2 regions of the Bradyrhizobium sp. Kon10 genome follow, and region 1 is predicted to be linked to the other one. Evidence: riboswitches for the same ligand, from Rfam matches in the RefSeq annotation. Region 1 holds a riboswitch; the other holds the start of a gene.

Region 1 (7,735 bases):
CACGACCGAAATCCAGGCGCTCAAGACCAAGCTGAAGGAACTCCAGCAGCGCGTCGATTCGGAGGCGCGCAAGACGCGTCAGGTCGAAATGGCGCAATCGAAAGCCGCGCCACTGCCGGCGACCTACAAGGCGCTTCCCGTCGATCCATGTGCGGCCGGAAAGGTCTGCTACAAGGACGTGACGCTGACATTCGGCGGCTGGGTCGATCTCACCGGCATCTACCGGTCCCGCAACATCGCCTCCGATACCGGCTCGGTCTACAACTTCATCCCCTACCAGCAGAGCCACAATTTTGATGTCCCCGAGACGCGGTTCTCCGCGCGCCAGAGCCGCTTCTCGGTGCTCGCCGAAGGCAACGCCGATCCTGATACGCATCTGGCCGGCTACGGCGAAATCGATTTCGAAGGCGCGGCGCAAACGGCGAGCTCAGTTGCCACCAACTCCTTCAACCCGCGGATGCGGCAACTCAGCCTCGAGCTCGACCGGACGGATCTCGGCGTTCACTTTCTCGCGGGACAATCCTGGTCGCTCAACGCGCCGACCAGGTCCGGCATCGATCCTCGTGCCGTCGATGCGCCGGGCGTGATCGACTTCGAATCCGTTCCGGGATTCCTCGCAGCACGGCAACCAGGCATTCGCGTCTGGCAGGACATCGGACCCGAGTTCAAGCTGGCCGCCTCGGTCGAAAATCCGCAGACCGCCTTCTTCGGCGGCAACGTGCCGGCGGTCGGCACGCCCGCGGTTGGCCCGCAGGGCGTGCTCAACCCGAACCTCCAGGTCAATCTGACCGGGCCGGGCGGCAGCTTCTTCAACAATCTCAACAATGTCAGTCTGAACCAGGTCCCTGACGTCACCGTCAAGGCGGCCTGGGATCCAAGGCTTGGACCCTACAAGCTGCATGTCGAGGGCTGGGCGCTCTACCGCCAGCTGCTCGATCGATTCAACTCCGCCAACCACAGCTACGATACGGGCAGCTTCGGCGGGCACGTCTTTGCCGAGCTGATTCCGAAGACCCTCGACCTTCAGCTCTACGGCGCCCACGGCGTGCTCGGCCGCTTCACGGCGACGCCGTTCCCCGATGCGGCGGTGGCGCAAGATGGCACCGTGCTTCCGCTGTCGATCACGGCGGCCGCGGTCGGGCTGATCTGGCACGCAACGCCGAGCCTCGACGTCTACAGCTATGCAGGTCTGGAAAAAGCCAAGGCCAATTTCGCCAACGTCGGAACGGTGCCGTTCGGCTACGGCAACCCGCTCTACAACAACACCGGCTGCTTCACTGAAAACACGCCGGCTGCGAGCTGCAACGGCAATACCAAGGAGGTTCGTCAGGTCACCGCCGGCGTCTACCACACTCTCTACCAGGGCAATTACGGCACGCTCAAAGCCGGCGTGCAGTATTCCTACACCCAGCGCATCGCCTTCGCCGGTGTCGGTGGCGCGCCGAAGACGGACGACAACGTCGTGATGACGCAGATCCGCTACTATCCGTTCTAGGCAGAGAGCCACGCGGGTTCGTAGCCTGGATGGAGCGAAGCGCAATCCGGGAGTCTTGCCTCAAGCAAAGGCGTCCCGGATGACGCTTGCGCTCCATCCGGGCTACTCGCGCGCTACGGCTTCTTCAGCGCGGCGTGCGGGCGGCCGAAATCGGGCGCCGCCGAATCCTGGCCGATCTCGACAATGCCGCGGCGGATGGCGCGGGTGCGGGTGAAATGCTCGAACAGCGCCTCGCCGTCGCCGCGACGGATGGCGCGGGTGAGTTTTGCGAGATCCTCGGTGAAGGTGCCGAGCATCTCCAGCACAGCCTCCTTGTTGGCGAGGAAGACGTCGCGCCACATCGTCGGATCGGACGCCGCGATGCGGGTGAAGTCGCGAAAGCCGCCGGCGGAGAACTTGATGACTTCCGATTCCGTCACCTGCGCCAGTTCATCGGCGGTGCCGACGATGGTGTAGGCGATCAGATGCGGCAAATGGCTGGTGATCGCGAGCACGAGATCATGATGATCCGGCGTCATCACCTCGACCTTGGCGCCCATCGCCGTCCAGAACGCGCGCAGATGCGCGACGGCAGCAGCATCGGTGCCTTCCGGCGGCGTGAGGATGCACCAGCGGTTGATGAAGAGCTCGGCGAAGCCCGAATCGGGTCCCGAATGCTCGGTGCCTGCGACCGGATGCGCCGGTACGAAATGAACACCCTGCGGCAGATGCGGCGCCATGTCCCTGACGATGGCGCCCTTGACCGAGCCCACGTCCGAGATGATCGCACCCGGCTTCAGATGCGCAGCGATCTCCTGCGCCACCGGACCGCAGGCGCCGACGGGAATGCAGAGGATGACGAGATCGGCGTCCTTCACCGCTTCCGCATTGGTCGCCACGACATGGTCGACGATACCGAGCTCGAGCACCCGCGCGCGCGTCTGCTCCGAGCGCGCGGTGGTGACGATCTCGGAAGCCAGGCCCTGGAGCTTCGCAGCGCGCGCGATCGAGCCGCCGATCAGGCCGAAGCCGATCAGCGCGACGCGCTGGAAGTGCGCCGCCGCCTTCATCTGCCGGCCACGAAGTCGCGCAAGGCCTCGACGACGAGGCGGTTGGCCTCCTCGGTGCCGATGGTCATGCGCAGCGCATGCGGCAGGCCGTAGTTCTTCAACGCGCGCAACACGAGACCGCGTTTGGTGAGGAACGCGTCGGCGTCATCGGCGGTCTTGCCCTTGTCGACCGGGAACTGGATCAGCACGAAATTGGCGACGCCCGGCGTCACTTTGAGTCCGAGCTTGCTGATTTCCTCGCTCAGCCAGTTGCGCCAGGTCTCGGTGAACTGCTTCGACATCGCCTGGTGCGCAGTGTCCTCGATCGCGGCGACGGCCGCGTACATCGCCGGCGTCGACACATTGAAGGGACCGCGGATGCGGTTCACGGCATCTATGACGTGTTCAGGGCCGAACATCCAGCCGACGCGCAGCGCCGCGAGGCCGTGGATCTTGGAGAAGGTGTGCGTCACCACGGTGTTTTCTGTGGTGGCGACGAGTTCGATCCCCATTTCATAATCGTTGCGAGAAACATAGTCGGCATAGGCGGCGTCCAGCACCAGCAGGACATGCGAGGGCAGGCCGGCGCGCAGGCGCTTGACCTCGTCGAATGGCAAATAGGTGCCGGTCGGGTTGTTGGGATTGGCGAGCCAGACCAGTTTTGTGCGCGGCGTCACGGCTTTCAGGATCGCGTCGACATCGGCGGTGAGGTTCGTCTCCGCCGCAACGACATTCTTGGCGCCGACCGCCATGGTCGCGATCGGGTACACCAGGAAGCCGTGGGTGGTGGAGATCGCCTCATCACCCTGGCTGAGATAGGTGTGGGCGAGCAGATTGAGGATCTCGTCCGAGCCGGCGCCGCAGATGATGCGGTTGGGATCGAGCCCGAAAGAACGGCCGATCGCCTCGCGCAGCACGCGCGAGGTGCCTTCCGGATAATCCTCCAGGTGATCGGCCACGTGCTTGAACGCCTCGATCGCCTTCGGTGAGGGCCCGAACGGCGTCTCGTTGGCCGAGAGCTTGAACACCTTGCGGCCGGGCTCGGCCACCGGGCTCTTGCCGGGCGTGTAGGGCGCAATATCGAGAATGCCGGGATTCGGCACGGGGCGGGACATCTTCAACTCCGGATAGGCTGGTCGAGGTTCGCGATTTAGGGTTTCGACCCGATCGGGGGCACCGTATAGCGCGTTGCGTGGCTGCCGACGAGGGCCGTGGAGCGCACCGATGCCCCCGCTTCGATCAGGGCAGCCTTGATCTTGTCGAGGCTGCTTGCTGCGGTGACGGAGACCAGCAGGGCCGCGCCGTCGAAGGCGGTATCGGGCACCGCCACGATCTCGGCCAGCGGCGACAGCGCCCGTGCGACCTCGGCATTCCAGCCCGAAACGCGCACGCTGAAGGTCTCGACCTCCGTCACCAGGGCGCTGTCGGCGACGCGCGAGACCGCGAACACGGGCAGCGCGGCCGGATGGTCGGCGCGCTCGACGAAGGGCAGCCGCGCGATGATTTTTGGCGCACCTTCCTGCTCGAGCAACAGCCACCACGGCGTGCGGCTGGAGGTCGCCGAGACCAGCGCCAGATCGCCCTTGGATTTCGCCACCGCCTCGACTGCGGCCTGCGCGCTGAAATGCGCGACGTAGGGCACCGTGAAGCCGAAATGGAATCGCGCGGAATCGCGCATCGCGGGCTCGCTCACCGAGATGTCCGCGTGCACCGCGAACGGCGCCTGGACGTAAGTGAAGGTCGAGATGATGACGCGCCAGATGCTCTCGACCGTGTCGAGCGGCAGGATGCCGCGATGACGCTGCACGAGGTCGCGCATCATGGCGGCCTCGCGCGCCGGGCGGAAGGCGGAGCCGACCTCCTGGGTCTGCTTCACCTGGATCAGGCGGTCGATGATGTCGCCGCGCTGCATCAGCAGGCGATGCATGCCCTCGTCGATCGCGTCGATCTCCTTGCGCAATTCCTGCAACGATGGTGGCGCGGGCGGACGTTGGGACATATCTGACAGCGGCTATTGAGAGGCGTTCCAATACGGATCGGGACGAGGGGACCAGCAAGTCCGGATCCGCTGCGATCGACCTCTGATTAGGCAGGATGGGCGGTGAAAGCAAAGAGAAATGCAAAGGAAAATAGGGCCTGTTCGGCTGAGGATGCAGAGTGGAATGTGGCTGATCCGGACCGCGACTTGACGAAAACCGCCCAAGCCAGTAGGTTTTGCCTGTTCCGTGGTCATTTGAGCCGGCCGGCTTGCAGCCACGTTAAAAAACTCGCTAAACAGGCCGGGGACGCTTTCGATCCCGGCCGAACCTATCGTTCAGGCCGGGTTTTTTATGGCCTGATGTCAGTAGCGATCCGAAGTCCGATCGCAAACGAGGTCGATGGTCAGATGGTTGGCGTCAAGTCGATTCCGAGTCCCGCGATCAGTGCCGACGACCGGTCGCATGAGGTGGATCATCCGAGTTCGCCGGTCGCGCATTTCGGCGCCGATCAGCCGCTGCGGCTCGATTGCGGCATCGATCTCTCTCCGTTCCAGATCGCGTATCAGATCTATGGCGAGCTCAATGCCGATCGCTCCAATGCAATCCTGATCTGCCATGCGCTGACGCTCGACCAGCACGTCGCCAATGTTCATCCGCTGACCGGCAAACCGGGCTGGTGGGAAATCATGGTCGGCCCCGGCCGCCCGCTCGATACCGACAAGTACTTCATCATCTGCTCGAACGTGATCGGTGGCTGCATGGGCTCGACCGGCCCTGCCTCGACCAATCCCGCAACCGGCAAGGTGTGGGGGCTGGATTTTCCGATCATTACGATCCCCGACATGGTGCGGGCGCAGGCCATGCTGCTCGACCGCCTCGGCATCGAGACGCTGCTCTGCGTTGTCGGGGGGTCGATGGGCGGCATGCAGGTGTTGCAATGGACCGCGGCCTATCCGAACCGCGTGTTCTCCGCGCTCCCGACCGCATGCAGCACGCGTCATTCGGCGCAGAACATCGCCTTCCACGAGCTCGGCCGGCAGGCGGTCATGGCCGATCCGGACTGGCATGGTGGACGCTATGTCGATCAGGCGACGCATCCGCATCGCGGCCTCGCCGTGGCGCGGATGGCCGGGCACATCACCTATCTCTCGGACGCGGCGCTGCACCGCAAGTTCGGACGGCGCATGCAGGACCGCGAGCTGCCGACCTTTTCGTTCGACGCCGACTTCCAGGTCGAGAGCTATCTGCGCTACCAGGGCTCGTCGTTCGTCGAACGGTTCGATGCCAACACCTATCTCTATCTGACCCGCGCCATGGACTATTTCGACATCGCCGCCGATCATGGCGGCGTGCTGGCAAAGGCGTTCGCCGGAATCCAGACCCGCTTCTGCGTGGTCTCCTTTACCAGCGACTGGCTGTTTCCGACCTCGGAATCGCGCGCGCTGGTGCATGCGCTGAACGCGTCGAGCGCGCGGGTGTCGTTTGCCGAGATCGAGACCGATCGCGGCCATGATGCCTTCCTGCTCGACGTGCCCGAATTCTTCGATATCTCGCGTGCTTTCCTGCAATCGGCCGGCAAGGCGCGCGGGCTCAAGGATAAGGACGGCTAGCGATGTCTGTACAGGAAGTGCTGCCGCTGGGCGGCATTGCGACCGGGCAGCCCAGTGATTTTCGCGCGGACCATGTGCTGGTCGCCGAGATGGTCAAGCCGGGATCGAAGGTGCTCGACGTCGGCTGTGGCGAGGGCGATCTGCTGCAGCTGCTGGAAACCCGCGGCGTCGATGGCCGCGGCATCGAGCTGTCGCGGGAGGGCGTCAACCGCTGCGTCGCCAAGGGCCTCGCGGTGGTGCAGGGTGATGCCGATACCGACCTCGTCAACTATCCCGATGACGCCTTCGACTATGTGATCCTGTCGCAAACCTTGCAGGCGACGCGCCAGCCCAAGGTCGTGCTGGAGAATCTGCTGCGCATCGGCCGCCGCGCCATCGTGTCGTTCCCGAATTTCGGCTTCTGGAAGATGCGGCTCCAGCTGCTGGTGGGGGGCCACATGCCCCGCACCGAAAACCTGCCGGCAAGCTGGTACGACACCGCCAACATCCATTTCTGCACCATCAAGGATTTCGTCGAGCTCTGCGACGCCATCGGCGTCAAGATGGAGCGCGCCGAGGCGCTCGACCTCTACGGCCGACCGCTGCGGCTGCGGATGCCATGGTGGGTGTGGAATTTGTTCGGCGAGCAGGGGGTGTTTTTGCTCACGCGTGGCGGCGGGAAGTAAGATTACCGTAGCCCGGATGAAGCGCAGCGCAATCCGGGATTCTATCCGCGGACGCGAAGGCCCCGGACTACGCTGTCGCTCCATCCGGGCTACGCGATGGAGTGCGAGGCGGCGCCTTCGCGCTAATGCGCCGCCACTGATCTCGGATCTCGCACCGGCCACCGTCCCGCTTCCACCAACGTGACAAACCGCTCCACCGTCGCGTTGAACAGTGCCGGCTCCTCCAGATTGAGCACGTGGCCTGACTTCGGAAACATCGCGAGTCCCGCGGCCGGCAGCTGCTTCTTCAGAAACAGGCTCGCGCTCACGCACGGATCGTCCTCGTCGCCGCAGATGATGAGTGCCGGCGTCGAGACGCGTTCGATCGCGTCCGTCATCGTAAAGATCGAGGGACGGCCGGCCTGGAAGCCGCGCATCGTCCGCGCCGATCCCTTGGCGTCGTGCCGCGCCAGCGCGGCGTAGAAATCGGCGTGGCCGCGCGGATCCTTGACCAGGAAGGGAATCCGGCTCGGCGCCTCGCGCGTTGCTCTTGCCACCTCGGCGGAGCCGAGCGTCTCGAACTGCTCGGCATTGGCCCGGCACTGCTTGCGCCAGGCGTCGAGAGTCTCGATCTCCGAGCCGGAGCCGACGCCGGCGAGCGTCATCGACAGCGCGCGCTGCGACGCATTCAGTCCGATCTGCAGCGAAGAGTAAGCGCCCATCGACAGACCGACGAGATGCGCGCGATCGATTCCGAGATGGTCGAGCACGGCGAGCGCATCGGTGTAGAAATGGGTGTAGCTGTAGACCTCGCCCGCCGGCACATCCGAGGGCGTGTAGCCGCGTGCCGAATAAGTAATGCAGCGGTGGCCGCGCGAAAAATAGCGCATCTGCGGCTCCCAATTGCTGTAGTCGGCTGCGAACTCGTGCAGGAAAATGATCGGCGTGCCGGTGCCGGCCTCTTCGAAATAGAGGCGGC
Region 2 (7,735 bases), on a different contig from region 1:
AGAACCCGCTCTACACCGAAGAGATGGGCATCATGGATTTTCTCAAGCAGCCCGACGTCACGATCGTGCAGGCGCTGCTGTTGCGCTTTCGCCCCGTCAACATGGACGTGCTGCCGCTCTACATCGTGCTGATGCTGGCGCTGCCCTTGATCCTGTGGTCGATGAAATGGAAGCCCGACCTCACGCTCGGCTTCTCGGTCCTGCTCTACGCGCTGACCTGGCAATACGACCTTTATTTCTCGGCCTATCCGAACGGCTTCTGGGCGTTCAATCCGCTGGCCTGGCAATTGCTGTTCGTGTTCGGGGCATGGTGCGCGCTCGGGGGCGCGCGCCGCATGTCTCGCATTCTGGTGTCCCCGGTCACGATGTGGATCTCGATCGCCTATCTGGTCGCGGCGTTCTACGTCACGCTGACCTGGTACGTGCCGCAGCTCTCGCAGTTCATGCCGAAGCGGCTCGAGCAGTGGATGTATCCGATCGACAAGACCGACCTTGACGTGCTGCGCTTCACGCATTTCCTGGCGCTGGCCGCGCTCACCGTGCGCTTCCTGCCGCGGGACTGGCCGGGCCTGAAATCACCGTGGCTGCGCCCGCTGATCGTGTGCGGCCAGCATTCCCTTGAGATATTCTGCCTCGGCGTCTTCCTGGCCTTTGCCGGCCATTTCATCCTGGCCGAGGTCTCAGGGGCACCGGCCATGCACGCGCTGATTAGTCTCTCCGGAATCCTGATCATGTGGGCGATGGCATGGGTCATTTCGTGGTACAAGCGCGTGGCCGACAAGAGCGGGTCGAAAAACAAAAGCGCCGTCGGCAGCGCCGATATGGCCGGAGGGGGCTGATGAAGGCGAAGGTTCTCCTGAGCCTGATGCTGGTATGCGGGTGCCTCGCCGCGCCCCCGGCGCGTGCGAACGATGCTGCGCCAGCCGCCGAGCCTGCCGCGCCCGCAGCCTGCGAATTGCCGTCCTATCTGCTCACCAGCGAAAGCCGCCTTCCCAAGGTGGCCGAGGCCATCAAGGCCGGCAAACCGCTCGAAATTCTCGTGATCGGCAGTCGCTCAACGACGATTCCATCGTCGGAGAGCAGCTCGTATCCGGCGCGCATGGAGATGATCCTCAAGGAGAAGCTGCCGCCATCGGAAGCCGTGCACGTCTCCGTAGAAATACAGAGCAAGAGAACCGCGGAGGAGGCCGCGACCACCTTTGTTAAGCTGATGGAAGCAAAAGCACCTACTTTGGTCATCTGGCAGACCGGGACGGTAGATGCTATCCGATCCATTGATCCCGAGGATTTTCGCAGCGCGGTGACCGACGGGGTTACTGCGTTGCAAAATGCGGGGGCTGACGTCGTGTTGATGAATTTGCAGTACAGCCCGCGTACCGAAACCATGATCTCGGCGCCGCCCTATCTCGACAATTTGCGGGTGGTGGCGCAGGAGCATGATGTGCCGCTGTTCGACCGTTTCGCGATCATGCGGCAGTGGAATGATCAGGGCCAGTTCGACCTGTTCAGCCCGTCCCGCGGGCCTGAACTGGCGAAGCAGGTCCATGATTGCCTTGGCCGGGCGTTGGCGCAGTTCGTGATCGACGCTGCCCATCTGGAGCCGGCCCAGCAGCAAAATTGAGGTCTAGCGTTAATGAGTTCTCTCCGCCCTTTTTGCCTGACGACATGGCTGGCTGCAGCCGCAGCGGCGGCGCTGCTGTTGCTGGCGCCGGTCTCGCTGGCACCAGCTCACGCACAAGCCGCGCAAGCAACGCCGGCCCCGGCACAGACGGCTGATCCCGCTCCTGCATCATCAGCCCAGACCACGGCCGCTGCGGCCAGCCAGCCGCCTGCCGAGCAGCGCGGCCTCACCTCGCGCGCCATCGATAAAGTGAAGCAGGTCGCGAAATCCGCTGGCGACATCTTCAGCCGCGTACCCTGTCTGGCGCCGAAGGGCGCAGCGAAGGCGATGGGCTCGCTGCCGCATGTCGCGAACAAGCTCGTCGCCGGAAAGCCGGTCGTGATCGTCGCGTTCGGCTCGTCGTCGACCGCAGGTTACGGCGCGAGCTCACCGGACTTCAACTATCCGAACCGTCTCGCCGCGCAGCTGCGCCGGCAGTATCCGACCGCCGACATCTCCGTCATCAATGCCGGCGTCGGCGGCGAGGACGCGCCCGAGATGATGAAGCGCCTCCAGAAGGAGGTGATCGACGTACATCCGGATCTCGTGATCTGGCAGGTCGGCACCAATGCCGTGCTGCGCAACCTCGATCCCGGCGATACCGCCAAGATGGTCGGGGACGGCATCTCCCGCATCCAGGCCGGCGGCGGCACCGACGTGGTGCTGGTCGATCCGCAATATTCGCCGCAGGTGACGCAGCGCGCGGAGAGCGCCGGAAAAATGGTGAAGCTGCTCGGTAAGGTCGCCGAGCTCCGCCACGTCGGCATCTTCCCGCGTTTCGAAGTGATGCGCGACTGGCACGAGAAGCAGGCGATTCCGGTCGAGAGCTTCGTGATCTCCGACGGCTTGCACATGAACGATTGGGGCTACGCCTGCTTCGCCCAGCTGCTCGGCGACGACATCATCCACTCGGTCGGCCAGATCAAGCTCGGCGTAAACGTGCCGGCGGATGTGCGGACCTACCGGCCGATGTAGGTGTCGTAGGGTGGGCAAAGGCGCGCTCTTTGCGCGCCGTGCCCACCATCTATCGTCAATGTGATTGTGTTTGGTGGGCACGCTTCGCTTTGCCCACGCCACGATTCCGAGCCCTTGGCGCCCTTTACGCCTTCTCCAGCGCCGCGGTCAGATCCTCGATCAGATCGTCCGGATGCTCGAGCCCCGCGGAGAAGCGGATGAAGCCCTCGCTGATGCCGAGCGCGGCGCGATCGTCCGGCTTCAGCCGCTGATGGGTCGTAGTGGCCGGATGCGTCACTAGGCTCTTGGCGTCGCCGAGATTATTGGAAATCTTGGCGAGCTTGAGCTCGTTGAGCACGCGGAACGCGCCCTGCTTGCCGCCCTTGACCTCGAAGCCGACCAGCGTCGAGCCGCCGCGCATCTGCTTCTTCACCAGCTCCGCCTGCGGATGATCGGCACGGCCGGGATAGACCAGTCGCGAAATCTTCGGATGGCTCGCCAGCACGTCGGCGATGCGTGCCGCCGTCTCGGTCTGCGCGCGCACGCGCACCGCCAGCGTTTCCAGGCCCTTGAGCAGGACCCAGGCGTTGAACGGCGAGATCGACGGGCCGGTCTGGCGCATGAAATTGTGGATGTGCTCGGCGATGAAGGCTTCCGAAGACAGGATGACGCCGCCGAGGCAGCGGCCCTGGCCGTCAATGTGCTTGGTCGCGGAATAGACCACGACGTCGGCACCGAGCGCGAGCGGACTCTGCCAGATCGGCGTTGCGAACACGTTGTCGACGATGAGGCGCGCGCCGCCGCTGTGCGCGATCTCGGCAATCGCGGGGATGTCGAGCACGTCGAGCGTCGGATTGGTCGGGCTCTCCAGGAAGAACGTCTTGGTGTTCGGCTTGAGCGCGCGCTGCCACTGGTCGAGGTCGAAGCCGTCGACCAGCGTGGTCTCGATGCCGTAGCGGGGAAGCAGATCCTGAATGACGTAGAGGCACGAGCCGAACAGGGCGCGCGAAGCCACCACGTGATCGCCGGACTTCAGCGGCGCGAGGATCGCGGTTGTCACCGCGGCCATCCCGGTCGCGGCGGAGCGGGCGGCCTCCGCGCCTTCGAGCTCGATCATGCGGCGCTCGAACATTGCGATGGTCGGGTTCGAGTAGCGCGAATAGATGAAGCCGGGATCCTCGCCCTTGAACCGCGCCTCGCATTCCTCGGCGCTGTTGTAGACGTAGCCCTGGGTCAGGAACAGCGCCTCGGACGTCTCGCCATATTGCGAGCGCAGCGTGCCGGAATGGACCAGGCGGGTATCGGGACGGTAGTTGGCAGGCGACTTCGACATAGGTACCTCCGCATGACCATCTTGTCGAAAATGGTCACAAAAAAACCGGCCTGGAAATCTCCACTGGCCGGGATCACAGAGGTCCCCGGCCTGTTTAGCGATTTATTTAACGTGGCTGCAAGCCGGCCGGCTCAAATCACCACGGGATAAGTCATGCTCTTATTCCGCAATACCCTTTCCGTCAAGACATCCATCGGCTAGCCGTAAAAAACTGTATCTTGCATGTCTGGATGCACGCACCCCCTGATGAGGACCCCCGGTTGACGTTCACGGTTGCCGCCGACGCCAATGGTATCCTGCCCGACCGCATGATCGCGGCGATGGCGGAAGCGGGGCTCATCCTGCCTTCGTACGACTTCGTCGAAAGCCAGATCCAGCCCGCGAGCCTCGACCTTCGTCTCGGCGACATCGTCTACCGTGTCCGTGCGAGCTTCCTGCCTGGCCCCGGCGCAACGGTGGCCGAGCGCATCGACGAGTTGAAGCTGCACGAATTCAGCCTTGCTGACGGTGCGGTGCTGGAGACCAACTGCGTCTACATCGTGCCGCTGCTCGAAAGCCTTGCGCTGCCGCCGGAGATTGTCGCGGCCGCAAACCCGAAAAGCTCCACCGGCCGGCTCGATGTCTTCACCCGCGTGATCGCGGATGGCACCCGCCGCTTCGACATGATCGGCGCCGGTTATCACGGCCCGCTCTATGCCGAGATCAGCCCGAAGACGTTTCCGGTCCTGGTCAGCGAGGGCTCGCGCCTCAGCCAGGTGCGCTTCCGAACCGGAGACGCCATCCTCAACATCGACGAACTCGAGGCGCTGCACGCGGCCGAGCGTCTCGTCGACGTCGACGATGCCGATCTGACCGGTGGCGTCGCCGTGTCGGTCGATCTCTCCGGCGAGAAGAGCGGCGGCTTCGTCGGCTATCGCGCCAAACGCCACACCGGCGTGGTCGATGTCGATCGTCGCGCCGGCTATGCGGTCGATGATTTCTGGGAGCCGATCGCGGCGCGTCCCGATGGTCGTCTGATCCTCGATCCCGGCGAGTTCTACATCCTCGCCTCGAAAGAGGCCGTGCAGGTCCCGCCCGACTACGCCGCGGAGATGGTGCCGTTCGATCCGCTGGTCGGCGAATTCCGCGTGCATTATGCCGGCTTCTTCGATCCCGGCTTCGGCTATGCCGGTGCCGGCGGGCGCGGATCGCGTGCCGTGCTTGAAGTGCGTTCGCGCGAAGTGCCGTTCATTCTCGAGCACGGCCAGATCGTGGGCCGTCTCGTCTATGAGAAAATGCTGGCGCGCCCCGATGCCATGTACGGCCAGCGCATCGGCTCGAACTACCAGGCGCAGGGCCTGAAGCTGAGCAAGCATTTCCGGGTTTAATTCCGCAGCCCGGATGGAGCGCAGCGAAATCCGGGAACCCTCGCCGGGAAGCAGAACCCGGATTGCGCTGCGCTGCATCCGGGCTACATTTCGTCCGAGGTGGCGAGATGACAGATCAACCTGAACTCGATGCAAAGATCCTCGACGACGTCGCGGACGCGCTGATCTATTCGGATCGCTCCGGCACGATCATGCGCTGGAATCGCGCATCGTGCGCACTGTTCGGCTTCTCCGCCGAGGAAGCGCTAGGCCAAAATCTCGACCTGATCATTCCCGAACATCTGCGCGCCGCGCACTGGAAAGGCTTTGAGGCCGCGCTTGCCAGCGGCGCGATGAGGCTGGCCGGGCGGCCTACACTGACCCGCGCGCTGCACAAGAGCGGTCGCAAGCTCTACATCGAGATGACTTTCGCATTGGTGCGCGACGCCGGCGGAGCAGTGCAGGGATCGGTGGCCATGGCCCGCGACGTGACCGAGCGCATCGAGCGCGAGCGCGCGGCCAAAGCTGCGCAAAACTAAGGCTGCGCACAACTCGTGATGCGGAATTGGCGGGCGGCGTGCAGGGTGTCATGCGTGCCGCTCAGGTTGTGTGTCGGCGAATGCAGTGACACACTCGATCAAAACAACGATCGGGAGCGAACATGACCGCCGCCGCAGACTCCGCGCAGCAAGCCGAATGGACACGCTGGCGCGCGGTCGCCGATCTCTACCACGCCTACTTCACCGGCCTGATCCTCACCGTCGTCACGCGGCGCGGCACGGCGGATGCCGCGGAGTTCGTCTTTCGCGTGTTTCGCCGCCAGCAGCAGGAGCGCTTCCTGCCCGGACTCGAAAAGCTCGGGCTCAGCCATCTGCCGCCGGCGGTCGCGGCTGCGCAATATCACTATCTCTCCAACTGGATCGGCGGCGTGCATGTCGAATACATGCATGAGAGCGACCGCAAAGCCTGGATCCGCTATCCGCCGCCGCGCTGGATCTGGAAGGGGCCGGCGATCTGCGGCGTGCCCGGCGAGGTCAGCCGCGCGATGCTGCGCGGCTGGCACGCCAACAATGGCGTCGCGCTCGGCGATCTCAGGCTCGGCTTCGTCTGCACCAAGCAGAGCGTCGATGGGCAAGACGGGCTCGAGGGCTATTATTATCAACATGACCAACCGCTCGAACTCGACCAGCGGCTCGTGTATGCGCGGCATCTCGAAGCGCCGCTGTTCGATGTGGCCGCGGCTCCGGCTTTGCCGGTCGCAAGCTGGCCGAAACCGCGGCTGGAGAAAGCCTATCGCAACTATGCGATGGAATACGTCCGCACTGCCGCGCCGGTGATGGTGCAACTGTTCGGCCCGGAAGATGCCGGCTACCTGCTGCGCCTGACCGGCAAGCTCATCGGCATGCAATTCTTCGACGACACTGCCGGGGCACTCGCGATGGGTCGTGGCGGGGCGCGCGAGTTCGCGTCATTCCTCGGTGCGCTGTTCGCTGCTCAGGACGACGCGGTCCACATGGCGGAGTCCGAAGGCACGTCCGAACTCAGCCAGCACAGCTGGAAGCTGATGGAGGATGTCGCCGACTATCACCCCGCCTGCACCAAGGTGCTGGAGGGCTTGTTCGAGGGCCTGGCTGCTGGTTGCGGCCGCCATATCAGCGTGCACCTGCGTCCGGCGAAGGGTGGTCGCCCGCCGCTGGTCTGGACCGTCGAGTAATTCCACCACTTGAAATGCGCTGCCGCAGGGCACGCCTGCACCTGACGCAGGAGGAATCGCTGCGTGCCGTGCTAACAAGCCCGTCGTTGCGCGTTTTGCGCGAACCAATCAATTGGCACACCTAGTCATTGCCGCGCCGCAAATGGCGCTTGTGCCCGGGAGAGGAAATGTCCGACATCGCCGAAATCCCGGTCGATGAACAAGAGCGTCCGTTGCCGCCGCCTCCGCGGCCGATGAGGAGCGCGCTGACCGACGGTCCGATCCTGCGCACGCTGCTCGGGCTCGCCTGGCCGAACGTGGTCGCGCTCTCCGCCGGCACCTGCGTGGTGATCGCGGAGACTTCCTATATCGGACGGCTCGGTGTCGAGGCGCTGGCTGCGATGGCGCTGGTGTTTCCGACCGTGATCTTGACCATGACCATGTCCGGCGGCGCCATGGGCGGCGCGGTGGCTTCCGCTATCGCGCGTGCGCTCGGCGCCGGCGATCGCGAACGCGCCGGCACCCTCGCCGCGCATGCGCTGCTGATCGGCATCACCTTCGGCCTCGTCTTCATGCTGGGCATGCTGATCTTCGGACCAGAGGTACTCGAGATGCTCGGTGGTCGCGGCAATGTGCTGGCTCATGCGGTCGCCTACACGCAGGTGTTCTTCGGCGGCGCGGTGCTGCCCTGGCTGCTCAACACCATGGCGGGCGTATTGCGCGGCACCGGCAACATGAAGTTGCCGTCG

Evidence for each region. A riboswitch is a leader RNA that binds a small molecule or an ion and turns the genes downstream of it on or off. The one in region 1 is predicted to bind S-adenosylmethionine.
Region 2: another riboswitch for S-adenosylmethionine. It lies ahead of AC0L2O_RS04920 (O-succinylhomoserine sulfhydrylase); the one in region 1 lies ahead of metX (homoserine O-acetyltransferase MetX).

What each region holds. Positions count from the first base shown of each region.
Region 1 is NZ_JBVVOZ010000008.1:228,705-236,439, forward strand. Features, by position in the region: gene AC0L2O_RS14685 (hypothetical protein) at 1-1,495, shown strand, start outside; gene AC0L2O_RS14690 (prephenate/arogenate dehydrogenase family protein) at 1,609-2,544, opposite strand; gene hisC (histidinol-phosphate transaminase) at 2,541-3,638, opposite strand; gene AC0L2O_RS14700 (chorismate mutase) at 3,674-4,522, opposite strand; SAM riboswitch at 4,739-4,818, shown strand; gene metX (homoserine O-acetyltransferase MetX) at 4,910-6,112, shown strand; gene metW (methionine biosynthesis protein MetW) at 6,115-6,777, shown strand; gene AC0L2O_RS14715 (alpha/beta fold hydrolase) at 6,900-7,735, opposite strand, start outside.
Region 2 is NZ_JBVVOZ010000002.1:410,794-418,528, forward strand. Features, by position in the region: gene AC0L2O_RS04905 (OpgC domain-containing protein) at 1-839, shown strand, start outside; gene AC0L2O_RS04910 (SGNH/GDSL hydrolase family protein) at 839-1,621, shown strand; gene AC0L2O_RS04915 (SGNH/GDSL hydrolase family protein) at 1,634-2,635, shown strand; gene AC0L2O_RS04920 (O-succinylhomoserine sulfhydrylase) at 2,760-3,947, opposite strand; SAM riboswitch at 4,021-4,100, opposite strand; gene AC0L2O_RS04925 (2'-deoxycytidine 5'-triphosphate deaminase) at 4,178-5,314, shown strand; gene AC0L2O_RS04930 (PAS domain S-box protein) at 5,422-5,832, shown strand; gene AC0L2O_RS04935 (hypothetical protein) at 5,955-7,007, shown strand; gene AC0L2O_RS04940 (MATE family efflux transporter) at 7,175-7,735, shown strand, end outside.